4 regions of the Janthinobacterium tructae genome follow, and region 1 is predicted to be linked to each of the others. Evidence: predicted binding sites of a transcription regulator. Region 1 holds the regulator's gene; each other region holds the start of a gene.
The links. Region 1 encodes FNR, which switches genes on or off when oxygen is low (the NO sensors DNR and NnrR bind a similar motif). Its sites were predicted from a motif close to TTGATNNNNATCAA; they were not measured.
Positions count from the first base shown of each region.

Region 2: FJQ89_RS15505 (universal stress protein) is a predicted target of FNR. The motif match lies at 2,320-2,333, and genes of this name have one in related genera.
Region 3: FJQ89_RS02745 (lipid-binding SYLF domain-containing protein) is a predicted target of FNR. The motif match lies at 2,127-2,140, and genes of this name have one in related genera.
Region 4: FJQ89_RS01165 (bacteriohemerythrin) is a predicted target of FNR. The motif match lies at 2,070-2,083, and genes of this name have one in related genera.

Region 1 is NZ_CP041185.1:4,183,002-4,190,349, reverse strand. Features, by position in the region: gene FJQ89_RS18320 (response regulator) at 1-2,714, opposite strand, end outside; gene fnr (fumarate/nitrate reduction transcriptional regulator Fnr) at 2,954-3,712, shown strand; gene FJQ89_RS18310 (FixH family protein) at 3,716-4,240, opposite strand; gene ccoG (cytochrome c oxidase accessory protein CcoG) at 4,343-5,725, opposite strand; gene ccoP (cytochrome-c oxidase, cbb3-type subunit III) at 5,730-6,650, opposite strand; gene FJQ89_RS18295 (cbb3-type cytochrome oxidase subunit 3) at 6,643-6,843, opposite strand; gene ccoO (cytochrome-c oxidase, cbb3-type subunit II) at 6,845-7,348, opposite strand, start outside.
Region 2 is NZ_CP041185.1:3,538,378-3,545,725, forward strand. Features, by position in the region: gene FJQ89_RS15485 (Imm10 family immunity protein) at 1-324, opposite strand, end outside; gene FJQ89_RS15490 (GNAT family N-acetyltransferase) at 453-869, shown strand; gene FJQ89_RS15495 (M56 family metallopeptidase) at 877-1,623, shown strand; gene FJQ89_RS15500 (hypothetical protein) at 1,688-2,188, shown strand; gene FJQ89_RS15505 (universal stress protein) at 2,498-3,334, shown strand; gene FJQ89_RS15510 (NADP-dependent malic enzyme) at 3,395-5,713, opposite strand; gene FJQ89_RS15515 (hypothetical protein) at 5,906-6,274, opposite strand; gene FJQ89_RS15520 (SMI1/KNR4 family protein) at 6,258-6,851, opposite strand; gene FJQ89_RS15525 (MFS transporter) at 6,892-7,348, opposite strand, start outside.
Region 3 is NZ_CP041185.1:587,763-595,110, reverse strand. Features, by position in the region: gene FJQ89_RS02755 ([FeFe] hydrogenase, group A) at 1-899, opposite strand, end outside; gene phbB (acetoacetyl-CoA reductase) at 972-1,694, opposite strand; gene FJQ89_RS02745 (lipid-binding SYLF domain-containing protein) at 2,266-2,946, shown strand; gene FJQ89_RS02740 (zinc-dependent alcohol dehydrogenase family protein) at 2,983-3,984, shown strand; gene FJQ89_RS02735 (helix-turn-helix domain-containing protein) at 4,197-4,664, shown strand; gene FJQ89_RS27955 (hypothetical protein) at 4,889-5,149, shown strand; gene FJQ89_RS02730 (HD-GYP domain-containing protein) at 5,107-6,006, shown strand; gene FJQ89_RS02725 (YkgJ family cysteine cluster protein) at 6,415-6,981, opposite strand; gene FJQ89_RS02720 (LA2681 family HEPN domain-containing protein) at 7,229-7,348, shown strand, end outside.
Region 4 is NZ_CP041185.1:249,574-256,921, forward strand. Features, by position in the region: gene FJQ89_RS01155 (TonB-dependent siderophore receptor) at 1-431, opposite strand, end outside; gene FJQ89_RS01160 (hypothetical protein) at 756-1,592, shown strand; gene FJQ89_RS01165 (bacteriohemerythrin) at 1,596-1,994, opposite strand; gene FJQ89_RS27915 (hypothetical protein) at 2,204-2,359, opposite strand; gene FJQ89_RS01170 (hypothetical protein) at 2,509-2,694, opposite strand; gene FJQ89_RS01175 (PepSY domain-containing protein) at 2,832-5,363, opposite strand; gene FJQ89_RS01180 (branched-chain amino acid aminotransferase) at 5,560-6,660, shown strand; gene FJQ89_RS01185 (ribonuclease T2 family protein) at 6,730-7,348, shown strand, end outside.

The DNA of each region.
Region 1 (7,348 bases):
GCGACGGGCGCCGGCTCGGCCGTCTGCACGGGCGGGCGCTTCGGCAGGTGGCGCAGGATGACTGCCATCATCTCTTCCACCACCACGGGCTTGGCGATGAAATCGCTGATGCCGGCCGTCATGCAGCGCTCGCGCTCGGACGCCAGCACGCCGGCCGTCATGGCGATCACGGGCAAGTTCAAGCGCAGTTCCGTGCGGATGATATGGGTGGCGCTGAAGCCGTCCATGACGGGCATTTGCATGTCCATCAGCACGATATCGTAGCGCAGCGCTTCCGTGCGCAGCCGCTCCACCGCTTGCAAACCGTCGCCCACCACGTCCAGGGTGGCGCCCATGTGCTCGAGGATGCCGCGCGCCACGGCCTGGTTCAAATGATTGTCTTCCACCAGCAGGAAATGCACGCCTGCCAGTTCCGTGCCCAGTGGCTGGTGCAAGATGCGCTGTTCACCGCCGTCGTTCTTGGCGATCAGCGCCTGGTGCAGGGCATCGAACAGGCTCGAACCCGTGATCGGCTTCATCAGCACGACATCGGCCTCGGCCGCGCTGGAGATTTCTTCCAGGTGGTTGCGCGCGAAGGCGTTGACCATCACCACGATGGGCTGGCGCTGGCCGCTGGCCGCCTGGCGGATGGCCTTGGCCGTGGCTAGGCCGTCCATGACGGGCATGTGCCAGTCGGCCAGCACCACGTCGTACGGTTGTTGCTGCGCCAGGCGTTCGCGGTACAGTTCGATGGCGGCAAAGCCGGAGTCCACTTCGTCGGCCAGCCAGCCCCAGGCCTCGATCAGCTTGACGATCAGTTCGCGCGTGGTGCGGTTATCGTCGGCCACCAGCAGGCGCAGCTGGCCCAGGGCCGGCGTGCGCCGCGTTTCGGGCGGCTGCGCCAGCATCTCAAACGGCACGCTGAACCAGAAGCGGCTACCCTTGCCTTCGCTGCTGGCCACGGCGATATCACCGCCCATCATGTGGATCAGCTGCTTGCTGATGGCCAGGCCCAGGCCCGTGCCGCCGAAGCGCCGCGTGATGCTCTGGTCGCCCTGTGAAAAGGCGGCAAACAGTTGCTGTTGCTGCAGTTCCGTCATGCCGATGCCCGTGTCGCGCACTTCGAAGCGCAGCCAGGCGCGGTCTTGTTGGCTTTCGGCCAGGCTGACGGCCACCACCACTTCGCCGCTCTCGGTAAATTTGATGGCGTTGCCGGCCAGGTTGACGAGGATCTGCTGCAGGCGCTGGGCGTCGCCCATCAGGCGCCGCGGCACGTCGGGCTCGACGGCGATGGCCAGTTCCAGCTCTTTTTCACCCGCATTCATGGTCATCGTCGTGGCCAGCGTGTTCATCACCTCGTCGAGGTCGAATTCGACGGGCGACAATTCCATGCGGCGCGCCTCGATCTTCGAATAGTCGAGCACGTCGTTGAGGATGCCCAGCAGCGACTGGCCCGCCACGCGCACCATGGTCAGATACTTGCGCTGTTCCGTATCGAGTCTGGTATTGCCCAGCAAATACACCATGCCCAGCACGGCGTTGAGGGGCGTGCGGATTTCATGGCTCATGTTGGCCACGAAATCGCTCTTCGCGCGGTTGGCCGCCTCGGCCCGGTCGCGCTCCTGCTCCAGCTCCGCCGCGCGCGCTTCGAGTTCCTGCTGCAGGCGGTCGCGTTCGCTCATCAGGCCGTTGAACGCTTCCGTCAGTTCGCCGATCTCGTCGCGCTGCCGCACCGGCACGGGCGTGAAACGGCTGCCGCTGGTGCGCATGGCTTGCAGCGTGTCGCGCAGGCGCACCAGCGGCGATAGCAGGCGCACGGTGACCCAGCCCAGAATAAACGCGGCCAGCAGCGAAGCGAGGACGCTCCACAGCACCAGCCGGTACAGCACGCCATCGAACGGTTCGAATGCATCGTCGAGAGGCAGCGAGGCGGCCAGCAGCCAGTTCACCGATTTCAGGCGTTTGAAGCTGTTGACGGCCGTGATGCCGCGGCTGTTGGTGCTGACCATGCTGCCTTCGCCATCTTGCTTCAGCAATTGCGTGGTGGTCAGGTTGGCGTTCGGCTGGCGCGGCTGCAGCAAGCGGCTGGTCTCGGGGTGCAGCACGTAGCGTGGCACGGCGCCGCGCGTGAGGACGAAGTAATAGCCGCTCTTGCCGATCTTTTCCGAACGCAGGCGTCCCAGCAGGTTATCCTTGTACAGGCGCAGCACACCGATCACCACGCCGGCCACCTGGCCATCGGCGGTGAGCACGGGCGCCACCATCTGCACGATGGGCATGCCGCTCGACTTGCCCAGCATCGGTTCGGTGATCATGGGCTGGCGCGTGCGCAGGACGGTCTGGAAATACTCGCGCTCGGCGACGTTGATGCCGGCGCGCCCCGCCACTTCCGGCATGTCGGCCACGATGGCGCCTTGCGCATCGAGCACCAGCACGTCGTCGAACAGTATCAGCATCGAGCGGCGCGCATAGTATTCGCGCAACTGGGCGGGCCGGGCGATCAGTTCCGGCGGCTGCTGCCTGGCCGTCAGGGTGACGATCTGCAGCAGCATGCCCAGCTTGTCGTCGAGCTCGGCAGCGGTGCGGGTGATCAGGGCAGATTGCTGGCTCAGCAGTACTCGGGTGAAGTCGGCGCGCATGTGCTGCACCTGTATCATGGTGACCAGCGCGATCATGGCGACCGAGGTCAGGCTGGTGACCAGCGCGACTTTTGCTTTGATGCCGAGAGGCTTCATGATTTCCTTTTCAGTACCGGGTGGTACAGGCGGCAGCTAATGCTGTCGGGAATTTTCCTATCAATACATCAACTTGGCAAGCGGCGCCGCGCAAATTGCCTTTCCCACATGGGCTTTTAACGATGTTGCCATATAATTAAAGTCAGAACGTCGTTTATTCAGCGGAAATGCGGTGAAATTGGCACACGGCAACCCTGTATGCAGTAAACTCGTTATTGCATTTTCTAAAAGGTACCGACATGACTGAAGCGCTACTCACTCCCACCATGCCCACAGTGACCGTGGAAGCGTTGCGTGCGCGATGCTCGACCTGCAGCATGCATCAATTGTGCCTGCCGATGGGCCTCGATGTGGGCGACATGGACAGGCTGGACCAGATCATCGGCCGCCGCCGCAAGATCGTGCGCGGTGCCTCGCTGTTCCGCATCGGCGACTCGTTCCAGAATCTGTACGCGATCCGCCTGGGGCACTTCAAGACGTACCAGATCAATCCGGGCGGTGAAGAGCAGGTGACGGGTTTCCAGATGGCTGGCGAACTGCTGGGCATGGACGCCATCAGCGCCGACCGCCACCACTGTAATGCGGTGGCGCTGGAAGACAGCGAAGTGTGTGAAATTCCTTTTTCCAGCCTGGAACAATTGCTGGGCAATATGCCGACCCTGCTGCGCCATTTCCATCGCATGATGAGCCAGGAAATCACGCGCGAGCAAAGCGTCATGCTGTTGCTGGGCAATATGCAGGCGACCCAGCGTTTTGCCGCCTTTATCGTCAACCTGGCCTCGCGCTATGAAGCGCGTGGCTATTCGGCCAGCAAATTTCAGCTGCGCATGTCGCGCGAGGAAATCGGCAATTACCTGGGGCTGACCATCGAGAGCGTCAGCCGTTTATTGTCGAAATTCAAGAAGGAAGGCTGGCTGCGCGTCTCCAACCGCGAGATCGAGATCTTGCAGCCGGCCAAGTTAAAAGCTATCACGGCCGGCACGGACGTCTGCAAATAAGGCTTACAGCTCTTCATCGGCATGCAGCGCGATGCTGCGCTGCAGCGGCCAGGTCCAGATGCCGGACAGGCGCCACTCGCGTTTGTCGTTTTCCACCAGTACTTGCCAGCGGCTGCGCTCGAGCATCGGCAGCGCCACGGAGAAATTGCCGGCCGCATCGGGCTGCACCAGCAGCTTGATATCCTTTTCCGGCAGGGTCGCATGCGCCAGATGCAGCTGCAACGGACCCTGGTAAGCCTTGCCGAAGCTGTGCACTGAACCACTCAGGCGCGCTGACGCCACATCATAGGACAGGCTGGTATCCATCGCCAGGTCGCTGGCGATCGTATCGCGCCGCAAGTCCTGGTTGATCGCCTTGCCCTGCTTGTAATAATCACCCACCACCAAGGCATCGGGCTGCGTAAACGCGATATACGCCATGCAGCTGCCGACGACCACGGACAGGCCGGGACCGATCATCAGCAGCCATGGCCAGCGATGCTTGTACCACGGGGCAACGGGGGCTTGCAGCTTGAGACTGTCGGACATGATATTTCTCCTGTTTAATCGGCCAATCCCCATGCGGGGACTGGCCTTCCTGCAACTTCATGGCGGCGGCGAGGGCACCCGGTCCCCGTCCGCCTTTCCTTGTTAACGCGGCACGATGAATACCGCGCTTTCACGCACATGCAGCGACGGGTCGTCCAGCGAGTGCAATTCGATCGCAATCTTGTTCGAACCCTTTTCTCCCACGCCGTGCGGCACGCGCAGGCGGATCGGCCAACCCAGCGTTTCCGTCGGCTGCAAGGTCACCTCTTCGCGCGTCAGCAAGGTCAGGCCGGGCAAGCCGGAAGCGCTGATTTTAAAGTGCTGGGTTTGCTCCGAGGTATTCATGATCTGCAAGCGGTAGACGTTTTCGATCATGCCGTCTTCCACTTCGCGTCCCATCGAACCGCGGTCGCGGATCACGTCCATTTTCAGGGGCGTGCGCAGGGCCAGCGAGGTACACACGGCAATGATGATCAGGGCCAGGATGGAAGTGTAGATCAGCACGCGCGGGCGCATGGCGCGCTGGCGGATCTGCTTCGAATTGAAGTTGTTTTCCATCGCATGGTCGGTACTGTAGCGTACCAGTCCCCGCGGCCGGTCGACCTTGTCCATCACGGTATTGCAGGCATCGACGCAGGCGGCGCAGCCGATGCATTCATACTGCAGGCCGTTGCGGATATCGATGCCGGTCGGACATACTTGCACGCACAGGGTGCAGTCGATGCAATCGCCCAGCTTGTCGTTGTTGCCAGCCTTCTTGCTGATGGCGCCACGCGGTTCGCCGCGCTTGGCATCGTAAGTGATGATCAGGGTGTCCTGGTCGAACATGGCGCTCTGGAAGCGCGCGTAGGGGCACATGTATTTGCACACCTGCTCGCGCAGCCAGCCCGCGTTGCCGTAGGTTGCCAGGCTGTAGAACAAGACCCAGAACCATTCCCAGGGACCGAAATTGAGGGTGGTCACCTCGCGCGCCAGTTCCTTGATCGGCGTGAAATAGCCGACAAAGGTAAAGCCCGTCCACAGGGCGATGGCGCCCCATGCCAGGTGCTTGGCCGTCTTCTTGAAGGCCTTGCGCACGGACGGTCCCTGCTTGTCGAGGGCCATGCGCGCGCTGCGCGTACCCTCGATGCGGCGTTCGACCCACAGGAAGATTTCCGTGTATACCGTTTGCGGGCAAGAGAACCCGCACCACACCCGCCCGGCGATGGCCGTGACGAGGAACAACAAATACGCACAGATGATCAGCAGGGCCGCCAGATAGATGAAATCCTGGGGCCACAGCACGACGCCGAAAATGTAGAACTTGCGCGTGGTCAAATCGAACAGCAGGGCTTGCCTGCCATTCCAGGTCAACCACGGCAAGCCGTAGAACGCCAGCTGAGTAAGCCATACGCATACCCATCGCCAGGTAGCGTAGCGTCCTTTGGCCTCGCGAGGGTAGATCTGCTCGCGGGCCGCATACATCTTGATGACTTGAGGTTCCATTACATCATTTCACGGACGTCTGGGGATTCGACAGGCTCCAGACATAGGCCGACAGCACGTGGACCTTGGACTCGCCGAGGAAATCGCTGAAGGCCGGCATGGTGTTGTTGCGTCCCTTGCGTACGGTTTCCATGATGGTATCGGCACTGCCGCCGTACAGCCAGATCTTGTCCGTCAGGTTAGGCGAACCGAGCATCTGATTGCCCTTCGCATCGGCGCCATGACAGGCCATGCAGGCACCGAACTTGGCTTTGCCCAGCACGGATTTGACGGGGTCCGAGGTGGAACCGGACAGGCTCAGCACATAATGGGCCACGTTCTCGACATCCTTTTCGGAGCCCAGGGCGGCGCCCATCGGTGGCATCTGCCCATTGCGGCCATGCATGATGGTGGTCTTGATGATGTCGGGTTCACCGCCATACAGCCAGTCCTTGTCGGTCAGGTTGGGGAAACCCTTGTTGCCGCGTGCATCCGAACCGTGGCATTGCGCGCAGTAGGTCAGGAACAAACGCTGGCCGATGGCATGCGCCTGCGGATCGGCGGCCACCGTCTTCAAGTCCTGGCTCAGGTACTTGTTGAACAGGGGACCGTAGTCGGCTTCCGCCTTCTTCAGCTCTTCCTCATACTGGCCCGTCGATTTCCAGCCCAGGCTGCCGGCATAATTGCCCAGGCCCGGGTACAGGAACAGATACGCCAGGGCGAAGACGATGGTGATGTAGAACAACCACATCCACCAGCGCGGCATCGGCGTATTGAGTTCCTTCAAGTCCTCGTCCCAGACGTGGCCCGTGGTGCCGTCGGCAGGCGCGCCTTCGACCACTTTGATTTTCGACTGCGAGTACAGCAGCACGCCGCAGCCGATGATGCCCAGCAGGGACAGTACGACGATGTAGATATTCCAGAAGCCATTGGTAAAGTCAGCCATGGTTGCGCTCCCCTTGTGCCGGTGCGGCATCGGCCGCGTAGTCGAGCGCCTCGTCGTCGAACGGCAGGCGTGCCGCCGCGTCGAAGTCGCTATTGCTGCGGCTGAACGTCCACCACAGGATGCCTACGAACGTCGTAAAGGAAACCACCGTCATGACGCTGCTGGCGCTGTCAAACAGGTTCTCGATTGCCATGCTAATTCCTTGTTTTGATTAATGTACCGAGGCCTTGCAGATAGGCGACCAGGGCGTCTTCTTCCGTCTTGTCCTGCAGCTGCGCCGGGCCGGCGGTGATTTCCGCATCGCTGTACGGCTGGCCCAGGCGTTGCAGGGCGCGCATCTTCGGCATGATGTCGTCAGGCACCAGCTTGGTCTTCGCCAGCCATGGGTAGGCCGGCATGTTCGACTCGGGCACCACGTCGCGCGGGTTGTTCAAGTGCGTGCGGTGCCATTCATCGCTGTAGCGGGCGCCCACGCGGGCCAGATCCGGCCCCGTGCGCTTGGAACCCCACTGGAACGGACGGTCATACACGAACTCGCCAGCGACCGAATAGTGGCCATAGCGTTCCGTTTCCGCGCGCAGCGGACGTACCATCTGCGAGTGGCAGTTGTAGCAGCCTTCGCGCACGTAAATGTCGCGGCCCGCCAGGCGCAGCGGCGAATACGGCTTCAGGCCGGCGACCGGTTCCGTCGTGCTCTT
Region 2 (7,348 bases), 640 kb from region 1:
GCGCTCCGGCGTCAAATTGAAACGCACGTCGATCTGGCCGTCGTCATCCATCTGCATGGCTGCCTCGGCATCCATCTGCACGGACAGGCGGTTCGGATGCAAAATCACGGCGTGCATGTGACCATACCAGGCAAATTCCTGGCCGCAATATTCAATATAGGGTTCGTCCATGCCCATGGCGACGTCCTGCTCGTCATACTCGTCTGCGCGCTGCAGCATCAGGTAGACGGGCGCGCCTTTGCCGGCCGGTGCTGCCAGGGTGGTGATCAGGGCGTCGTCTTCATTCATAACGGACAACTCGGTGGCGGTAAATCCTGCGGACATGGCGTGCTTTCAACAAATAGGGGGATGACGCCACCATAGCGCAAAAGCGGTGCAAACAACATGGCGCGCGGCGAATAAAGCGTGCCGCCTATAATGGTCATTCCATCCATATTGCACAGGAGAGCGCCTTGACCGCAGCATCGCCCTACACCATTCGCCTGGCCATCCCCGCCATCGCCACCTACCAGTTGCTGCGCGTTGCCGCCGGCCTGAGCGCGAAAAGCACGGAGGCGGCGGCCAAGGGCTTGCCCAACTCCCTGTTTGCCGTGCAAGTGCTGCTGGGCGACGAAGTGGTGGGCATGGGCCGCATCATCGGCGATGGCGGCTGCTTCTTCCAGGTGGTCGATATCGCCGTGCTGCCGGCCCACCAGGGCAAAGGCCTGGGCAAGCTGATCATGCGCGAAATCCGCCAGTTCATCGACAGCGACGTGCCGGAAAGCGCATATGTCAGCCTGATCGCCGATGGCCAGGCGCAAGACCTGTACGCGCAATTCGGCTTCAGGCACACGGCGCCCGCCTCCGTCGGCATGGCGCTGAAACGCTAGGCGCCCGATGCCTGCCTGGCTGCTGAGTAGCATGGCGCTGGCGCTGCTGTTGAGCGCCGCCGCCTGGCGCGCCGAGCGCACGCTGCAGCGGCGCGGGCACGCGACGCGCTGGCTGTGGCTGGCGGCCATCGCCGCGTCCGCCATCGTGCCGCTGGCGTGGCTGCCAGGCGTGCTGGCAGCCATGCCGGCGGAACAGGCGCAGCTGAAGCTGGGCTGGTTTGTCTTATCCAGCGGCATGCTGCTGCTATTGGCGCTACGCAGCGTCTGGCTGCTGTCGCACCAGCGCCGCTGGCAGAAAACATCGTTACTGGGCACGCCCGTGTACTTGAGCGGCGGCATCGGCCCTTGCGTGGCGGGGCTGCTGCGACCGCGCATCGTGATGCCCGTCTGGCTGCAACTGATTCCTCCCCGGCAACAGGCGCTGCTGCTGGCGCACGCACAATGCCGGCTGGCCGCACGCGACCCGCAGCTGCTGGCCCTGGCCTACGCCTTGATCGTGCTCATGCCGTGGAACCTGCCCCTGTGGTGGCAGCTGCACCGGCTGCGCTTTGCCATCGAAGTCGATAGCGACGCGCGCATGCTGGCGCAAGGCCACGCGTTGCGCGACTATGCCACGGTGCTGCGTCGGCACGGCCAGTATTACTCGGGCTTGACGGGCGCCGCACCCATCGTGCTGGGCGACCCGCGCGCACTGCGCCGGCGCCGCCATCTGATGGCCAGATTTACCGGGAAGCCGGCGGCGAACTTGCTATAGTAGCGGCAACGCCGCGCGGCGCGCCCGCGTTCCCGGCTCCCCCCTTAGAAATCAGAGAGATACCATGCTTTACCTGCTTGCCATCGTGATCGTCATCGCCCTGCTGTACTACGTCTTCAGCGGCCGCACGCCCGTCAAACCGCTGCACAAGCCGCTCGTTTCGGTACGCCAGTACGTGCCGGCGATTCCCGCAGGCGCACCGGCGCACCACTGGAACGACGAGGGGCGCTTTGCGTCGGAAGTGGAAAACGAAGCGATGTACCAGAGCGCCATCGCCAAACTGGCCGGCGAACACGGTCCCGGCAACGCGGAAGAAAAATGCCTGGCCCTGCTCGTCTGCGACGATGCCAATCCGTTCCAGGACAAGGCCATCGCCGTCTTCATCGATGGCCAGCTGGTCGGCTACCTGTCGCACAACGACGCCCTGCGCCTGCGCCGCAACCTGGGCCGCATGGACCTGGTCGGACAGCTGACCTCGTGCGACGCCGTCATCCGTGGCGGCGGCCTGTGGAACGGCAAGCGCCTGTCGTATGCCGTCTGGCTGGACTTGCAGCCCTACAATTAAGTGAACTCCCGCCACGGCCAGCGTTGTTGCGTCACACAAAGAAGTGCCGACACGATGCTGCCGACGCCGATGCAGACCACTGGGAGGGCAAGGAGTTCAAGACCATTATCGCTGGCTGCACGGCGAGCATATTGATGCATATCAAGCAGATTGGCACTTTCTGGCGATAACCTTGCAGAAGGCCATCGCCTGTCTCTTTTTGACCCATATCAAGTCCAGCAAAAAAAAACCGCCGTCCGGCACGGCAATGCTGGACTTGCCCGTGTTGTCGTTCTAGCCTTGTTGTCATCCTGACTAGCGAATGACACCATGGCTTACAAATCCATCCTCGTCCACGCCGACCTGTCGCGCCATGCGCCGCAGCGCATCGCCATCGCGGCGCGGCTGGCGCACGCGCACCAGGCGCACCTGATCGGCGCGGCGATGACGGGCCTGTCGCGCTTTACCCTGGAAAACAACCGCGGCATGCGCGGCGGCGCCGTCGCGGCGCAGATCAACGCCCTGCACGGGCAGGCGGAACAGGCGCTCGACCAGTTCGAAACGCTGGCGCGCCAGGCCGGCGCCGTCTCGCTCGAACGGCGCCTGATCGAAGACGATGAAGATGGCGGCATGGCCATCAGCGCCCGCTACAGCGACTTGACGGTGCTCAGCCAGCACGACGCCAGCGAAGCGCTGCCCGGCGCCATGAGCGACCTGGTGCCGTACGTGATGCTGAACGCGGCCCGCCCCGTGCTGATCGTGCCGCGCGGCGGCCAGTTTGCGGAAGTCAACAACACCGTGGTGGTGGCCTGGGATGGCAGCATGGAAGCGACGCGCGCCATCGGCCACGCCCTGCCGCTCTTGCGCGCGGCGCGCCTGGTGGTGCTGGCCCTGCTGCACCCGCCGGCCGGCCATGCGCAGCCGGCCCGCCATCCGGGCGCCGACATCGCCGCCTACCTGAGCCGCCATGGCGTGCCCGTGGAAGTGCGTCCCGCCATCGCCACGGGCGACATCGGCGCGGCGCTGCTGGCCATGGCCGCCGAAGTGCGTGCAAACCTGCTGGTAATGGGCGGCTACGGCCACGCCCGCTTCCGCGAAATCCTGCTGGGCGGCGTCACGGAAACCGTGCTGCGCCAGATGACCTTACCGGTGCTGATGGCGCACTGACGTAAAAAAGCCGCGCCACCCTGGCGGATGGCGCGGCTTTTACCGAAGAACAGCTAGCGCTTAGACTTTACGCTGCGCCACCGCGTCTACCACGCACAAGGCCGTCATGTTGACGATGCGGCGCACGGTGGCCGATGGCGTCAGGATGTGCACGGGCTTGGCGCAGCCGAGCAGGATCGGGCCCACGGCGATGCCGTTGCCGGCGGCCGTTTTCACCAGGTTGTAGGCGATGTTGGCCGATTCGATATTCGGCATGACCAGCAGGTTGGCATCGTGCTTCAGAGCCGAGTTTGGCATGATTTTTTGACGCAGCTTGCTGTCGAGGGCCGTATCGCCGTGCATTTCGCCGTCGATTTCCAGGTCCGGCGCGCGTTCCTTGATGATGGCCAGCGCGGCGCGCATCTTTTGCGCCGAGGCGCTGTCGCTGGAACCGAAGTTCGAATGCGACAGCAGGGCCGCGCGCGGCGACAGGCCGAAGCGGGTCATCTCTTCGGCGGCCATGATGGTGATCTCGGCCAACTGCCCGGCATCCGGGTTTTCGTTGACGTGCGTGTCGACCATCACCAGTTGGCGCTCCGGCATGATCAAGACGTTCATGGCCGCGTAGACATTGCTGCCGGCGCGCTTGCCCAGCACCTGGTCGATGTATTTCAGGTGCAGCTGGGTGGTGCCGAAGGTACCGCAGATCATGCCGTCGGCGTCGCCCTTGTGGATCATCATCGAACCGATCAGGGTATGGCGGCGGCGCATTTCCAGCTTCGCGTATTCCTCGGTGACGCCCTTGCGGCTGGTCATCGCGTAATACGTGTTCCAGTAATCGCGATAGCGCTCGTCGAAGTCCGGGTTGATGACGTCGAAATCGACGCCTTGCTTGAGACGCAGGCCAAACTTCTGGATGCGCGCTTCGAGCACGGGTGGACGGCCCACCAGGATAGGACGCGCCAGTTTTTCATCGACGACCACTTGCACGGCACGCAGCACGCGCTCTTCTTCGCCTTCGGCGTAGACGATGCGTTTAAGTTCGACCGGCGTGGATTTGGCCATCAGGAACAGCGGCTTCATGAAAGTGCCGCTGCGGTAGACGAATTGCTGCAGACTGTCCGCGTACGCTTGCAAGTCCTTGATCGGACGCGTGGCGACGCCCGATTCCTCGGCCGCCTTGGCGACGGCCGGGGCGATCTTGATCAGGAGGCGCGGGTCGAACGGCATCGGGATCAGGTATTCAGGACCGAACGACAGGTTGCTGATGCCGTAGGTGGTGGCGACGATGTCCGACTGCTCGGCATGCGCCAGGTCGGCGATCGCGTGCACCACGGCGATCTCCATTTCGCGCGTGATCGTCGTCGCGCCGCAATCGAGGGCGCCACGGAAGATGTACGGAAAGCACAGCACGTTGTTGACCTGGTTCGGATAGTCCGAACGGCCCGTGGCGATGATGGCGTCGCTGCGCACGGCCTTGACTTCTTCCGGCAGGATTTCCGGATTCGGATTGGCCAGCGCCAGGATCAGCGGGTTCGGCGCCATCTTGCGCACCATGTCCTGTTTCAGCACGCCGCCGGCGGACACGCCAAGGAAAATGTCGGCATCGGGGATGACTTCGCCCAGGGTGCGCAGCGGCGTGTCTTGCGCGAAGCGTTCCTTGTCCGGGTCCATCAGTTCCGTGCGGCCCTTGTAGACGACGCCGGCCAGGTCGGTGACGTAGATGTTTTTCAGCGGGAAGCCCAGGTCGACGATCAGGTCCAGGCAGGCCAGCGCTGCGGCGCCCGCACCCGACACGACCAGCTTGCAGTCCTCGATTTTCTTGCCGACGGCTTTCAGGCCGTTCAGGATAGCCGCGCCGACGATGATGGCGGTGCCATGCTGGTCGTCATGGAAGACGGGAATCTTCATGCGGTCGCGCAGCTGGCGCTCGATGTAAAAGCACTCGGGCGCCTTGATGTCTTCCAGGTTCACGCCGCCGAAGGTCGGTTCCAGCGAGGCGATGATGTCGACCAGCTTGTCCGGGTCCATCTCGTTGATTTCGATGTCGAAGACGTCGATGCCGGCGAATTTCTTGAACAGCACGCCCTTGCCTTCCATCACCGGCTTGGCGGCCAGCGGGCCGATATTGCCCAGTCCCAGCACGGCCGTGCCGTTGGTGATGACGGCCACCAGATTGCCGCGCGCCGTATATTTATAGGCATTCGCCGGATCGATGACGATTTCTTCGCACGGTGCCGCCACGCCTGGCGAGTAGGCCAGCGCCAGGTCGCGCTGGTTGGTCAGTTGTTTGGTGGGCGTCACGCTGATTTTGCCGGGGCGCGGGCACTCGTGATATTCGAGTGCGGCCAAGCGCAATTGTTGACGCAATTCTTCTTTTTTATCAGATGACGAATCCATGCTGTGCAGCCTTCCTGTTTGGTCGATCGGGTGTTCCGGATTTTATCAGACCGATTCTTTCAATTAGCTAGGTATTTTCCGCTAGCCACAGTCTGATATCACGAAAACGCATAACCTAGCATTGTAAGGCCGTGCGGCGGCACAAACGTGCTGAGCAGGAAAAACTATCGAATTTTAGATTTCAATTAGTTTTCATGATAGACCGCCGGGGGCGCGCCACAGCGGCAAGGCCTCGACGGCGCGCTCGAGATCGTCCATCTCATCCGCGCCCAAGGTGGTGTCGAACGGTGCGGACAGGATGCTGCGCATCAGCGCCAGGCGCGTCGTGGCTTGCTCCTCGTCGATGAAGCGCGTGGTCTCCGCGCAATACTGCGCGCGGCGCAAGGCGTCGGCGCCGTCATCGTCGCCGTCGGGATAATAATGGCGGCCGATGTGATGCAGCGACTGCAGCAGGAATTCGATCTCGCGCAGGATGCGCAGCGCATCCTCGCCGGACAGCACGATGCGGCGGTTGGCGGGCAACAGGGACGACGGCATGGCCCGCTTATTCGAAATTGTCATCGCTGAGGAATGCATAGCCGTCATCGATCAGCATGTGCAGATAGGCGTCGAAGCTGTCGGCAATGACCTGGTAGTTGTCGGGATCGTGCAGGAAGCGCACCACCTGCCCGACCGTGCCCGACGCCGCGGGCGTGAAATCGACATACAGCCGCGAGGAGCCGCCATTGTTCATGCAATGCGAAAAACACAGGCGCTGGCCCTGCTTGATACCCGCGTCGATGCGGGCGTCGACGATGCCGGGATCTTCTTCCAGGTAATGACCATAGATCTCGGCGATGCTGCGCTGGTTCGCCTGTCCATCCTTGAGGATGCGTTCGACCGAACTCAGGTAATACGGATATTCGAACACGTCCGAACCCAGCATGTACACCAGCACCCTGCCGCCCGCATAGTCCTGATAATAGGTGCCGTTATACTGGCCCAGCAGGCGCAGCAGGCTGTCCGGGCACAGCGGATAAGCCTGGCGCAAGCTGTCCAGTTGCGCCGCGCTGGCGCCGCTGGCCAGCGCCAGCTCCGCCAGCGGCTCCGGCGGCATTGCCTGGCGCAATCCTTCTAAATAGTGGTCGACGAGGTTCATCGCCGAAATATATCAGCTGGCCGGATACGCCATGCGCACGCTAGCGCGACTGGGCCAGCCGCGCCCCCGGCGCGAAGCGCACGGCGATCAGCAACAGCAGCACCACGCCGCCCGCCATCACCATCCATGCCTGGGCCAGGCTGGACGAGTGCTGGCGGATCAGGCCGGCAATGAAGGGCATGCTGCTGGCGATGATGTAGCCGCCGCCCTGCACAAAGCCCAGCAGGGCGCCGGCGCCGGCCGGGTCCGCCACATGGTCCATGCTGACGATCAGCGACAACGGGAAAAGGGAACCGATGCCGCAGCCCAGCAGGATCACGGCGGGCAGCGCCAGGTGCGCCGGCGCCACGATCAGGCAGGCCAGGCCACCCAGCACGGACAACAAAACGGCCAGCAGCAGGATGCGGCGGTCGGGGAAGCGGTGGATGATGCTGGAAATCAGCAGTCCCGCCAGCACTTCCACCAGAGTCAGGGCACCGAGCAGCAAGCCGCTGTCG
Region 3 (7,348 bases), 2.7 Mb from region 1:
GCGTTTCCTGCCTGCCCTTTGATGCGCGCCAGCAACTCGCTGGCTTCTTCCATGATCGTCAGGTCGGCGCCGAAATTGGTGTCGAACACGTAGTCAAAACCAAGTTGTCGCAAGGCATTGATCATTTTTCCCGTACTGACCGTGCCGGCCTGCATGCCGAATTCTTCGCCGATGGCAACGCGGGTGGCGGGCGCCACTTGCACCACGCAAACACGCTTGTGCGCATCCAGGGTGTGCAGCACCGCATGCCAGTGCGGCGTCTCGACGAGCGCCCCGACGGGACAGACCAGCGTACATTGACCGCAGGAAATACATTGAGTATTGGCCAGGGTATGGTCGAATACCGTCACCGGCAAGCGCCCCGAGCCGCGTTCGGCAAAGCCGATCACGTATTGCTGCTGTCCCGACGCGCCGCACGCTTCCACACACAGGCCGCATTCGATGCATTTTGACAAGTCGCGCCAGATACTCGGCGAGGTATGATCGATCAAGCGGTGCCCGGGATGCGTCACCGAGCCGCGCGGCATCTTTTCCCAGCGCTCTTCCCATTGATTTTCACTGATCAGGCTTTGCAAGCGGCAAGACCCGTTGACTTCGCAGCGCAGGCAATCGTTCGGATGGCGCGCCAGCAGCCATTGCGCATCCATGGCGCGAAAGGCGAGCAGGTCGTTCGATGCCGTTTCGATAATGTCGCCTGCTTTTGCCAGCGTGATGCAGGCCGGCAGCGACTGCGGCTGGCCGGCCACATGCACGAGGCACATGCGGCACACGGCATGGGTGGGCAAGCGCGGATAGTAGCAAAGCGTGGGAATATGCACGCCAGCGTGCCGCGCGGCATCGAGGCAGGTCGCGCCTTCTTCGACGTCAACAGGCCGTCCATTGACCGTCAGCGAGATCATGCGAACCACTCCCCGCGCACAGCAAGAATGCCGCTGCAGCGCGTCCGGGCGCTTGCCCGGCGACGGCTAACGCTAGCCCATGTACTGGCCGCCATTGACATCAAAGGTTGCCCCCGTGATGAAGCCACTGGCGTCGTCGGCCAGGAATGCGACCAGGCGCGCGATGTCCTCGGGCGTGCCGAGCCGGCCAACGGGGATGCCAGCGATAATTTTTTGCAAGACATCGGGGGCGACCTCGGCCACCATGTCGGTATCACAATAGCCGGGAGCGACCGCGTTGACCGTGATCTGCTTGCGCGCCCCCTCCAGCGCCAGCGCCCGGCTAAAGCCGAGAATACCGGCTTTGGCGGCGGCGTAATTGGCCTGCCCTAGCTGCCCCTTCTCGCCATTGACGGAGCTGATATTGACAATACGGCCGAACTCGCGCGCCCGCATGCCTTCCATGACATGGCGGCACATATTGAACATCGAGCCGAGATTGGTATTGATGACCTGCCACCACTGATCCGGGTCCATGCGGTGCAACAGTGCATCGCTGGTGATGCCGGCATTGTTGACCAGGATATCGATGGGGCCCAGTTGCTGTTCCACGGTGGCGATGCCGTCGCGGCAGGCGTTGAAATCGCTGACATCCCATCGGAACACGGGAATCGCTGTCGCCTCGGAAAAGGTGCTGGCAGCGTCCGCATTGCAGTGGTAGACGGCGGCGACCCGGTGGCCGCCCGCTTGCAATGCGAGGGAGATGGCTTTGCCCAGGCCTCGGGTGCCACCAGTGACGAGTGCGGTTCGTTGCATGAAGACTACTCCCATGGAGGCAATCCGGTCAATGTTAGGCCAGCTTCGCTCGACGCGCTCATGCAGGCAAACGGAGCGACTGCCATCCAATGTACGCGACTGCGGGCAGTCACGTCACTGGCGCTGTATGACATAGATCAATCCCTCTCAGACTAAATGGACTGGTCGCGGCCTGACGGCACGGGCAATACGCGGCGGCATGGGGCAATCTTCAAGGCCCTGATCACAAGGGGCATCGTCATGATGCGAGATGCGGTAGCGCTTGTGACCGGTCTCCGACTGGCAGTGCGAAGACCGCCACTATCAGGATGACACCGCTTGACAAGCCTATCCGGAACGCTCGAATATCGAGCGGATCTGAAGACCTTGCAATCTAGAGAAATGCCCCCGGCGCATGCGGTGCACGGCCTTGCTCGACCAGGAACAGTGATCTGGATCATGGTCAATGATGGACAAGCGGCGCTAGCATGATGAACGGTCACATCGTGAGCACAAATCAGCACCCACTACGGAGGGAATTGCCATGTCCATCGAGAATCACTATCGCCAGGCCGCCGCTGCCTGTTTGTTCATGCTGCTGGCGTCGGGGGGCGCTGTGGCGCAAAGCGACAGCAAGCAAAGCAGTGCGCCCGATCTCGCCAGCAAGGCGATGGAGAGCGCCAACAAGCGCGTTGAAGCCGCCATTCCTGTGGTACACCAGTTGCAGGCCGATGCGCGCATACAGCCATTGCTGCAACAAGCCAAGGGCATGTTGATCATTCCGTCGTATGGCCGCGCCGCGCTGGGGGTGGGTGCTCAAGGGGGCGGCGGACTGCTGCTCGTCAGGCGTCCCGATGGCAGCTGGGGCGGACCCGCCTTCTACAACCTGGGCGGCTTGACGCTGGGTTTACAGGCCGGCGCCGAAGGCGGCCCCCTCGTGATGGTCTTGAACAATGATAAAGCCATCAACGCGGTCATGAAGAAAAATAACTTTTCCCTCAACGCCGCAGCGGGCCTGACCGTGGTCAATTGGAGGAAAATGGCGCAGGGCACGGTCGGCATCGGCGACGTCGTGGCCTGGAGCGGAACAAAAGGCCTGTTTGGCGATGTCGTGGCCGTGGGACTGAGCGACATCCGATTCAACCAGCAGTTGACCGATGCCTTTTACGGACGCAGCTTGTCGCCAAAGGATTTTGCTGCAGGAAACATTGAAGATCCGCACGCCCTGCCCTTGCAACAAGCGCTGAGCGAAGCGTCGGCAATGCCGAAATAAGTCCACAATGCCTGAGATTGAACGGAAGGAGCTGCCATGCGGGCAATGGTGCTGGAACACGGTGGCCCTGGCGCGCAGCTGCAGGCACTGGACCGCCCGGTACCCGCACCAATGGGGCAAGATGTGCTCCTGCGCGTGCTGGCCTGTGGCGTCTGCCGCACGGATCTGCACCTGCTCGATGGTGAACTACCCGCGCACCGCAGGCCAGTCGTGCCAGGACATGAAATTGTCGGCGCGGTGGTTGCCGTCGGAGCCGGAGTAAACAATCTGCGGATCGGAGCGCGCGTGGGCGTGCCCTGGCTGGCTGGCAGTTGTGGCGCCTGCGCGTATTGTTGCTCTGGCCGGGAAAACCTGTGCGATGCCGCCCGTTTCACCGGCTACGACCGCGATGGCGGCTATGCCGAGTACGTGTTGGCCGACGCCCGCTACTGCCTGCCGCTACCCGATAGTCATGACGATGTGCATGCAGCACCGCTGCTGTGCGCAGGACTCATAGGCTACCGTGCCTATGCCATGACGGGTGCAGCGCGCAGGCTCGGCATTTACGGCTTCGGCGCTGCCGGACACATCGTGGCGCAACTGGCGCTAGCCCAAGGGCGCGAGGTCTACGCTTTCACGCGCGATGGAGACATGCGCACGCAGCGTTTCGCCCGCTCGTTGGGGGCCGCATGGGCGGGCGCATCGACAGGGCCGGCCCCCGTAGCGCTGGATGCGGCCATCCTGTTCGCCCCGGATGGCGCTTTGGTGCCACTGGCGCTGGCCGCCTGCGCCAAAGGGGGCACGGTAGTCTGCGCCGGCATCCACATGAGCGACATGCCCGCCATGCCATACTCTTTGCTGTGGGGAGAACGCAGCGTGCGCTCGGTGGCCAACCTGACGCGCGCCGACGGCTTGGCATTCATGGCGCTGGCGGAACGTTTCAACCTCAAGACGGCGCCATTGGCCTATCCGCTGCTGCAGGCCAACGAGGCGCTGGCAGACTTGCGCGCCGGGCGCTTCGACGGCGCCGCCGTCCTGGTACCCAGCCTCAGGCCATGAGTTGTTCCTGGCAAGCCAGCAGTTTCCATCCACCCAGGCTGAGTGGATGGAGTTTGAAACAAGGGGACGCCGCAGTCGCACGCCCAGGCGGTAAAATCCATACTGGTGACCAGGCTGTCGCTGGAAAAACGCGTCCTTACCGTGCATCACTGCGGTGACAAGTGCGCGACATCCGGTCATTCACGAACGCTGTCTATTGAAAGGCAAAATGTATGTCTGGCGACACCCATGTTTCTGAGCGGATCAAGAACTGCCGCGAAAATCTTCGTATCTCGCAAGTGCTGCTTGCCGAACTGGCAGGCATCAATCCAACGCAACTGTATCGTTACGAATCAGGAAAGACAAAACTTCGTACGGAAGCGGCAGAGAAAATTGCCGCGGCCCTCGGCGTCAGCACCGCCTGGCTTGTGCATGGGACATTACCCGTTGCCAGAGGAATGCAAATTGACCCGCCAGTGCCGGCCGGAGGGGGGCTGATCCTGAAATTCCTGGAACTTCCCCCCGCGCTCGCCTTCGCCGTGAAACGGCTGGCCATGCAAAATGGCAGCACCGTCGAGATGGAACTGCTGGACCTCGTGCATCAAGGACTCGAAGCCATGCACCAGAAGGCCTTGGCTTGCGCCGCATCCGCAGGCAAGCCAGCCCTGCCCGCATCTGACGAAAATTCAACGGCGCCTTGAACGGCCCCCCCTGGTACTGCCTCCAACAAGTTTCTGCCGCATGCAGGGATTCCCCCAACATTGAGCGCCCTGCAATGACCACACAATGCTGGGAGTTTATCCAGTGTCTGGAGAGCGCTTGCTAGCTCATACTGTGTCCTACTGGAAATAATTACAGGAGCCATGCAAGGCAGAGACTCGCAAGTGTCCGGATTGTAAGTTTCTTTCTACACGGGGATGCCTTGATGAACAAAAACGTTCCTGACATCCGCCTCGCCTACCCGCCAGACGAAAATCCTCACTATATTCGCGCCGTCACGCAAGTGGGCGATGTGCAGGAAGTGATCGCCCATGCGGACATTTTCGAAAGCAATGGCATAAAGTTGGTTGCAAAGGGCGCGCGCATTGACAGCCGCCTGTTCACCAGCTTGCCCAGTACCGACTCGCGGCACCGCTGGACAGCATGCTCACGGCGAAGCATCCGGTCAATACGCACAGCCTTGTAGTGGAACTGGACAGCATCATCAGACATGAAGCTGTCTATCGGCGCATATTGACGCGGACGGGCGACCCGCACGCCATGAAACAAGCCCCCGCCAGCGTGCAGCTGGCACCAGAAGTCATGCTGCGTCTGACGGTCATGCGCGAGTGCCGGCCCGAGCTTTTCATGCATGCGATACGCACCGCACTGATCGCCTTCGCCTTGGCGCAGAGCCTCGGTCTGCCCGAGGGGCAACGTGACTCGATACTGCTGGCAGCACTTTGCCACGATTTCGGCGAGATGCATACCGACCCCGAAATACTTGCTGCGGAGCATAACATTACGCAATACGAACGCCGCTACATCCATGTTCACCCCATCACAGCTCAAGTACTGGTGCAAGGCTTGCTCGGTTTTTCAAGCGATGCCACACTGGCCATATTGCAGCATCATGAACGACTCGACGGCAGCGGTTATCCCAATGCACTGCAGGGTGACAGCATTACGGTGCTGGCAAGAGTGTTGGCTGTCGCCGACGTTGCGGAGACCGCCATCCGGCGTTTTGATCTTCTGCGTGTCGAGATGCTGTTCAGGCTAGGTCAGAAGCGCTTTGACGCCAGCATCGTCAATGCCTTGCGCGACCTGCTGCACATCACCACAAACGACGCACAGGAAATGCGCCTGGCCAGCAATGCAACTGGCATGCTTGTCATTGCCCAGGACGACGCCGATATGTTGCGAGACTTGCACCGCATGCTCGACGAACTGGAGTGGCTGGCATCCGACCTGGCCAATGAAATCGACCGGCGCTCACCAGAACTGAGCCCCCTGGCGCAAGGTGCGCTCAATGGCTTGCTGGTTCAGTTGCACCAGATGAAGTAGAGGTGGGCGGCGCCAGTTGCAGTGATGATTCCCTTCAGTGAGCATACGCAAACGCGCCCGCGAGTTCTGGCAGACAAAACCGTAAACCCATTCGTGCAGCGCCAATGGAGTGTCGCGTTCGGCCTTGGCGTTGGCCTGAGGTCGACAAGACCAGGTAAACCGATGCTTGGGCCCAGTTCAGTGCCTGTGCGCTGAGATGATCAACCGGACGCAAGAAAGAAAATGGCCGTTGATAATTCTTTTTTAATTATCAACGACCATATATTTTTCGCGTTAAATCAATCAGTTAAAGCGGGCTCGTCACTCCCATTCAGTTATCAACAAGGAGAAAAATTCCTTATATATCATAAGCATACTGGACGAATTGCGATTCAATGCCATGAAAAATACCATGTTGAACTTATTTTGCTACTCGGCTGAAAAATAGTCACGGATGTCATGCCCACGCCCCGCTCCATTCAACTGCCCCAACAACTGCCCCAATGTCTTAAGCATCCCGTTACCCTTAAAATCGTAGGTAGCATGTTCGACGGACACCTGTTCGCAGTAGGCGGGAGAGTCCAACGTATAGAACGTTCTGCACGCGAACGGCCGGTACTCGTAGATGCCGCAAGTTCCATCAGAGGAGAGGAAGGTGCACGGCGTCCGATTTTCGCTGTAGCCGTTAGTGGTTGGCGGATTCACGCGAGCTGATCGCTTGATATTTCGCCCGATGTATTCCGCCTCAACATCCAGGAGACCAACATCGATCTTGCAACAGTGATGACAGCCCTTTTGGCAAACCATGACGGGCGCAATTTCCGCTGTTATCGCGTCGGCAGCTTCATAGATTGCTTTCAACTTTGACCAGCGACTCGCTCCGTCTTTCACGACAAACTCTGTGGTTTGTCGAAATCGTTGAACTGTAGCTGCAGATGCGTCTGGCAACACCAACTGCTTCGCTTCATCAATGGTACGAAACTTGATTTCCTTCATTTATCCTCCACAGCAATCTCATCAATGCGCGGGAACTAGATCAGGTCATCGCGACTGGATGAGTCTAGATGTCCCGGCGAACTAGGAAGACACGCAACATTCTTACACTGTTCATTTATACAGTATATTTAACCTGTTGCCAACAGGATTCTGACAACTTGAAATCTTGCCACCTCGACACAAAATAGGCTAGACATGGTTAAGGCAGGGTCTGGTGGCCAGAGCCGCACAAACAAGGAATCCAGTTATGTCGTCAATGCAAGGCAGGTTTCACGAACAGTCGGCTCATTTGAGGGCCTTATTGGATAGCGATCCTGCAGAGGCAGTAAAGCAGGCCAGGGAGATCAGTCTTGATACCTCTGAACCC
Region 4 (7,348 bases), 2.4 Mb from region 1:
GCCATGCCGTCAATCTGAAGATTGTTGATGCCGAAGCCGCGCGCATAAAACCGCGTGCGCTCGGTGTCGTTCTGGCCCACCTGGATGCCTGTTGTCTGGGCCAGCGCCTGGTCCAGGCGCACGGCGCCCAGGTCGTCGAGCAACTGGCGCGTGATGACGCTGACCGATTGCGGCGTCTCGCGCAAGGACAGGTCCATGCGCGTGGCACTGCGCGTTTCGCCTGCCGTGTACGATTGCGTGCCTTCCGTCGTCGCTGTCGACTGGCCGGTCACGGTGACGGCCGGCATGGTGACGTCGGCCGCAGCGGCATCGGCGGCCTGGGCCGGCAGGGCCACGCCAGCGGCAAGGCTGAGCAGGCTGATGTGTAATAAACGGGGTAGGGGGCGCAAGGCGGGCTGGCGCGAAGAAGAGAAGACTGTCGTTGATGGCATCATTTTCCTGGAATATTTTAGTCGTGTGTTTTCCTATCTCGTCTGGCGAGGTGCGCAGTAGCTGGGGGGATGGCATGACGCTGGCCCGTGGTCTGGCTTGGATAGCAGTTCCACCGCAAGGCCCGGCGCGGTCGGGCAGTGGAAAAGAAGGGCGCGCGATTCCCCTCACTTTAGTGAATAAGAATCATTATCAATATAGATGGTATTTGCCAAATAATCAAGCGTGTCCACCAACATAGTGCGACAGGCCAATGGAGGCGCATCGTCCGGCCTTCTGCGATAATGCAGGCGCTGATAAAATATTTTCCTCATTGAAAGAAATGCATGCGTACATGGATCGCTTGTGCCGGATGGTTGTGTGTCGTGTCGCTGGGGCAAGCCCAGGAACACGCGCCGCCGCTGGCTGTTCCCGCGCCGCTGCACAGCGCCAGCGTGCCGCCCGCCATGGATGCCGCATCCGCCACATCTGTTGCGTCGGCGGCGGCGCCCGCAGAGGACGCCTTGCCATCGCAAACGGTGACGATCACGGCCAATAGCGACGCCAAGGCGCCGCGCATCCGTTTCATGGCTTACCGCGAGAGTTATCTGACGGCCAGGAAAGTGTGGCAAGTGTCGAGCGGCAGCGTGGTCATGGCCCTGCGCCTGATTCCCGCCAAGCTCAGCGCCACCATCGACGATGTGCGCGTGGCCCTGCAAGGCAATGGCGCTGCCGTGCCGATCAAGGTGTCTGCCGGCGGCGTGTTTGTCGTGCCGCTCAACGACGACATCGCCGCGCAAGATGGCACTTTCCTGGTGAACAAGGGCAGGGGCGAGCTGACGGCCAATATCGTGCTCCAGCCGTCCGTGGCACGCGACGCGTGGAATGTCACGCGTGTGGGGCAAGTCCTGCACGATGCGCGGCGCGCCGTGCGGGCCATCACGCCGTGGTACAAGCGGCCATTCGCCAGCGATGTGCAATCGCTGGCCTTTTGCGCGAGCGAGCGGGGCGGTGCTTTGCAGCTGATGGATGGCGAGCAAATGATCGCCACCTTGCCCATGAATGAACCGGCCGTCAACGACATCAATCAGCCCGTGTTTTGCAAGATTTTCGACGGCGAAGACAAATACCCGGGACACTACCGCGTCGTCCTGCCCGAGCAAGCCACGGTGCTGCTGCTGTAGCGGCTAGTTGGGCTGGCGCTGCACCAGCTCCAGCGCCGCCGCCAGGGCCAGATCCATGGTGGCCTGGTGGAAGATCAGCCATTGCGGCAGCAGCGACAGCGCATGGCGTCCCTGTTCCAGGTCGCCTTCATCGACGGCGGCCCACGCATGGTGCAAGCCGCTGAGCACGCGCGCATGCTGTTCCCGGTGATTCGCCAGCGAGGGGAAGGCGATTTGTTCCATCAAATCCTCTTCCTCGCGGAAATCGCGCTCGACGGCCGCAATCAGCTCGCGAAACGCCACGCTGAAATGCTGGTCGCTCAACTGGCCCAGCCGCGCCAGCTCCTGAAACAGCGCCTCATGTGCCTCGTCGATGGCCGGAACGCCCAGCGCCATCTCATCTTTCCAAGCCGATATACCCATGCCGATGCTCCCGGTTAAGTCCGTCGCGATGTGAAGCGGACTGTTCCAGTGTGGCCGCAGCGTAGGGGGAAATCCATGATCTGGATCAAAAATATGGTGAAGAGGGGGAAGGTTGAGGCACTGAGAAATGAAGGAAACGGGGAACAAATCACCATCCGCAATAAAGCGGTTTTAATGATGCGCCGAGTTACCGAGTGCCGCCGCGCTTTTTAATGCTTGGGCCAGCGGGCCCAGAGAGCTTGTGCGTCTACATTCGGTACCTGCATCTGCTGCACGGCCGACGTCTGCATCGCGTCGCGCAGTACGAGGGGCACCAGCAGCAAGGCCGACAAGGCAAGGCAGGCCAGCACTTTGAGCGTCAACATGGTCGTCTCCCGGTGTCCCGGTGGCGCGCGGGGATGCGGGGCCTGCCGGTCACTTCCTATGTACTACCATGCTTGCAGTTTAGTTCATCTGATTGAGACGTCAACTAATTGCTGTGATGCACCGCACCAGTTCACCTGTTGCCAGGGGCTTATTTGGCCTTGCGGCTGCGCCGTGGCTTGGCAGCTGGCGGCAGGAAGGAATCGAACCACACTTGCGTCAACTGCCGTGTATTTTTTGCCGCTTCACGCTTGACCGCGGCCGTGGCGTGGCCGCGCGCCGTGTTGGCGATGCGGTTGGCGGCGCTCAGGTACATGCTCATCCAGGGGTTTTTCATGGGGTGCCTCGCAGATAGTGGGTGGTGCGGCGCGGGTATGTCCCCAGGCCGCGATGTCCCCACTCTAGTCCGATGGCTGGCGCTGACTGTGCGCCCGCCCACATAGCCGGGCGGTGCTGGCAATGTGCTGAGGCAGATCAATACACGTCGCGGCGGTAGCGTCCCGCCGCCAGCAGGGCGTCGAGGCCTTCCTGGCCCAGCACTTCTTGCAGCACAGCATCGATTCCTGCCGCCATGCCTTGCAGGCTGCCGCATACGTAGACGATGGCGCCTTGCGCCAGCCAGTCGCGCAGTTCATCCGTGCTGCTGCGCAGGCGGTCCTGCACGTATTCACGTTTGCCACCTTCGTCACCATCGCGCGAAAAGACACGGTCCAGGCGCGCCAGGTGGCCAGCGTCCAGCCAGCCTTGCAACTCTTCGCCGCAGACACTGTCAAAAGCTTGCTGCCGCTCGCCGAACAGCAGCCAGTTGCGGGCCAGACCCGCCCGTTGGCGCGCGCGCAGGTGCGCACGCAGGCCCGCCAGGCCGGAACCGTTGCCGATATAAATGCAGGGCACGTCGACCAGGGCAGGGGCGAACGCGGGATTGGCTTGCAGGCGCAGGCGGATGGTGGCGCCCGGCGGGGCGAAGCGCGTGAGCCAGCCGGAACAAATGCCCTGGCCCTCGTTTTCGCTGCCCGCATGGCGCTCCTGGCGCACCAGCAACTGCAGTTCGCCATCCGATGGCAGCGAAGCGAGCGAGTAGCTGCGCGGTGCATGTTGCGCACCGTGCGCGTCACCCTCGCTGCCGTCCGCGTTGCATCCGATGATTACCGCCAGCGCGCCCGCTTCCCAGGTGGCGCCGGCCGGACCCGTCAAGGTGATTTCATGCAGTTCGCCGCCCAGGCTGCCAGGGTTGAGCAGCACGCGGCGCAGCAAACGCCAGTCTTCGTATGATGCCTGTTCCTGCACGCCGATGGCGTCGATGGCGCTGCCGCTGCAACGGGCCAGCGCTTGCGACCAGTCGGCCAGGGCGGCGGGGTCGTGCTTGTCCACTTCGATCAGGGGGAACAAAGGCGTGGCGCCCAGCGCGCGCAATTGGCGCTCCAGCGCATGGCCGAAGCCGCAGAAGTCGCTGTAATGGCGGTCGCCCAGGGCCAGCATGCCCACTTCCAGGCCTGCCAGCGGCGTGCCCGTCGTTTGCTGCAGCAGGCGCGCGAAGCGGCGCGTGCCGTCCGGCGCTTCGCCTTCGCCAAAGGTGCTGGCGACGATCAGGGCCCGCTCGTACTGGCGCAATTGCGCGGGATCAAAGCGCTCCAGCGACTGCACATCGACGGCCACGCCAGCCTGCTGCAGGGCGCGCGCGCTTTCCAGGGCCAGGCGCTCGGCCTGGCCCGACTGGCTGGCGTAGGCCACCAGAGTGGGCAAGCCAATATCTTGCTTGCCCGCAATATCAGCCAGCAGAGCCCGCTGCGCCTGCACAGCGCGCTTGGCCTTGCGGCGGCCCAGGTACAACATCCAGCCCGTGATGGCGAACAGGGGCAGGCCCAGGCTGGCGAGGGTGACGATGATGCGGCCTGGCAAGCCGAAATACGTGCCCATGTGCAGCGGATAAATGATGTTGACGAGGCGCGCGCCCAGCGCCTGCCGGCTGTACGGCTCGTTTTCCGTGAGCGTGCCGTCGGCCGGGGCAATGCTCATGCGGCTGCGCGCCCGCTCGTGTGGCGCATCGCTGGCCAGCCACGTGAATTGCACGGCTTCGCCGGCGCGCACGGGCAGGCGCAGCGTGGCCAGGGTCCAGCCGGGGGCGTGTTGCTGGAAGCTGCTCCAGGCCAGGCCGATGTCAACGGCCGGCGATGGCTCTTTCGGCGCGCCTTTCTTGCCCGGTGCTTGCGCCGCCCGCGGCGGCTTGCCGGCCCAGGCATCGATATTGTCGCGCACCACGTCATAGCTCCAGTAAATGCCCGTCAGGGTCAGCGCCACGTACACGACCAGGCACCAGGTGCCGGCCACGGCGTGCAGATTCCACAAAAACGAGCGGCCTTTTAATGCAGGATCGAAGGTCAGCCAGGTACGCCAGTCCAGCGGACGGCGGGGCCAGCGCAGGTACAGGCCTGAGAGTGCCAGGCCCAGCAGGCACAGGGCCAGCGCGCCCGCCACTTGGCGGCCCGGATCGCGCGGCAACAGCAGCCAGCGGTGCAGCGACTCCGTCCACTCGAAAAATTCCGCTCCCGCCAGCGCCGGCTGGGTCGCGCCCGTGTACGGGTGCACATAAATGGACGCGCCGCGCCGCTGGCCGTTCTTTGGCGCGAAGAACAGGCGTGGCGCCGCGCCAGCCTGCGCATAGATGGTGATGGAGGCCACGCGCTGGCCGTGTTCGGCGGCGGCAATGTTGCTCAGCTGGGCCGGCGTCAGCGGCGCGCGTGTTTCCACGGGCACATGGCGCACGCCGGGGTTCATGACGTCGAGCAATTCATCCTTGAAGGCCAGGGTGGCGCCGCTCAGGCCGATGATCACCAGCACCGTGCCGGCCGTGATGCCGATGAACCAATGCAATTGAAACCAGACCTGCTTCCAGCTCCAGTGCCAGCGCCGTCGTTGCGGGGCGGCAAGCTGGCGCTGCTGGCGAGTCTGCGGCGCATCGTCGACGCTGGCGCGCGGCAGGGGTTGTGGCAGGGAGGAGGTCGTCATGAAGCGGCTTTCGATAGCGCTGCCATGCAGGGCATCAGGCATGGCGGGGAAGAGAAGGCTGATATAGTAACGCAAACGAGAATCATTCGCAAATGATGGCGCGCTGTTTTCGCGGGGCGGGGGTCATCCTCGTTTGCCTGATTGGCCGCTATAGGCGCTACAATAGGGATACTGTTCACTAGTTTCCATTGCCGCCATGACCACTTCCACACCGAATCTCGTCGTCACCCCGTCCGCCCACCCCTTGTCCGACGCCGAGCGCGCCGCGCGCATGGTCAATCCCGCCTTCGGCCGCATCTTCACCGACCACATGGTGGTGATTCCTTACCGTGACGGCAAGTGGCAGCAAGGTGAACTGAAGGCTTATGGCCCCTTGATGCTGGACCCGTCCGCTTCATCGCTGCATTACGGCCAGGCCATCTTCGAAGGCTATAAAGCGTTTGCCCAGCCTGATGGCAGCATCAAGACTTTCCGTCCAGAACAGAATGCCGAGCGCTTCAACCGCAGCGCCGCACGCCTGGCCATGCCGGCCATTCCTGTCGAGCTGTTCCTGGAAGCGGGCGATGCGCTCATTGCGCAAGACCGCAACTGGGTGCCGAAGAACACGGGCGAAAGCTTGTACATGCGTCCGCTGATGATTGCCACCGATCCTTACCTGGGCGTGCGCCCATCGGAAGAATACCTGTTCGTGCTGTTCGCCTCGCCGGCCGGCGCCTATTTCCCGAAAGGCGTGAAGCCCGTCACCGTGTGGATCAGCGAAGACTTCGTGCGCGCCGCGCCCGGCGGCACCGGTGAAGCCAAGTGCGCAGGCAACTACGCGGCCAGCCTCATGGCCCAGTCGCAAGCGCAAGAGAAGGGCTGCGACCAGGTTGTGTGGCTCGACGCCGTGCACCGCGAATTCATTGAAGAAATGGGCGGCATGAATTTGTTCTTCGTCTACAAGGATGGCGAGAAAATCACGGTCGTGACGCCGGAACTGACGGGCACTTTACTGCCAGGCATCACCCGCCGCAGCCTGCTGGAAATGGCGAAAGACCTCGGTTATGCGACGGAGGAGCGTAAGTTGTCCGTCCAGCAATGGCGCGACGACATCGCTTCGGGACGCATGACCGAAGTGTTCGCCTGCGGCACGGCCGCCGTCATCACGCCCGTGGGCGTGGCCAAGGCGAATGGCTTTGAAATGACCATCAACAACAATGAAAACGGCGCCGTCACGCTGGCCCTGCGCGAAGCGCTGCTGGGCTTGCAGCATGGCACGGCACCGGATACCCACGGCTGGATGCACAAGGTTTGCTGATCAACTTGCTTGATTGATACCGCGCCGGCACGCAGTTGCCGGCGTTTTATATTCTGAAAAGGAAACTTGATGCAATTTCGAACTGTTGTGCCCGCGCTGGCCGCCGTTTTCCTCAGCTTGTCCGCTGGCGCCGTCCACGCGGCCGACGCCACCTGCGCCATTCCGCGCAACGTCAGTTATGTCGATTACGACGTCAAACCGTCGGACGAGAAAAACACCTGCTACAAGCAAAGCACCAACGTGCCTACCGATTACTTCATGCTGGCGCTGTCGTGGTCGCCAGGCTTTTGCGACAGCCAGCGCCGCCGCGGCGCAGTGTCGAAGAAGGCCGCCTTCCAGTGCGCCGAGAGCAATCAGTTCGGCTGGATCGTGCATGGCCTGTGGGCGCAGTCGGCCAATCCCGCCACGTGTGAAGACATTTCCGTGACGCCACCGCGCAAGACGGACATGCATCCGCGCTATTGCAAGGGCAATTTGCCCAAGCTGGCGCCGTCGGAGATCCTGCCCTACATGTGCATGCAGCCGGGCGAAGCCTTGTTGCAAGGCGAATGGGAAAAGCATGGCGCCTGCGATTTCGACACGGCCAAGCAGTATTTCGAGAAGGAACGCGAACTGTTCCAGGCATTGAAGTTACCGGACAGCACCATGCCGAAAAATGAACTGTTCCAGTGGATGAAGCAGCACAACC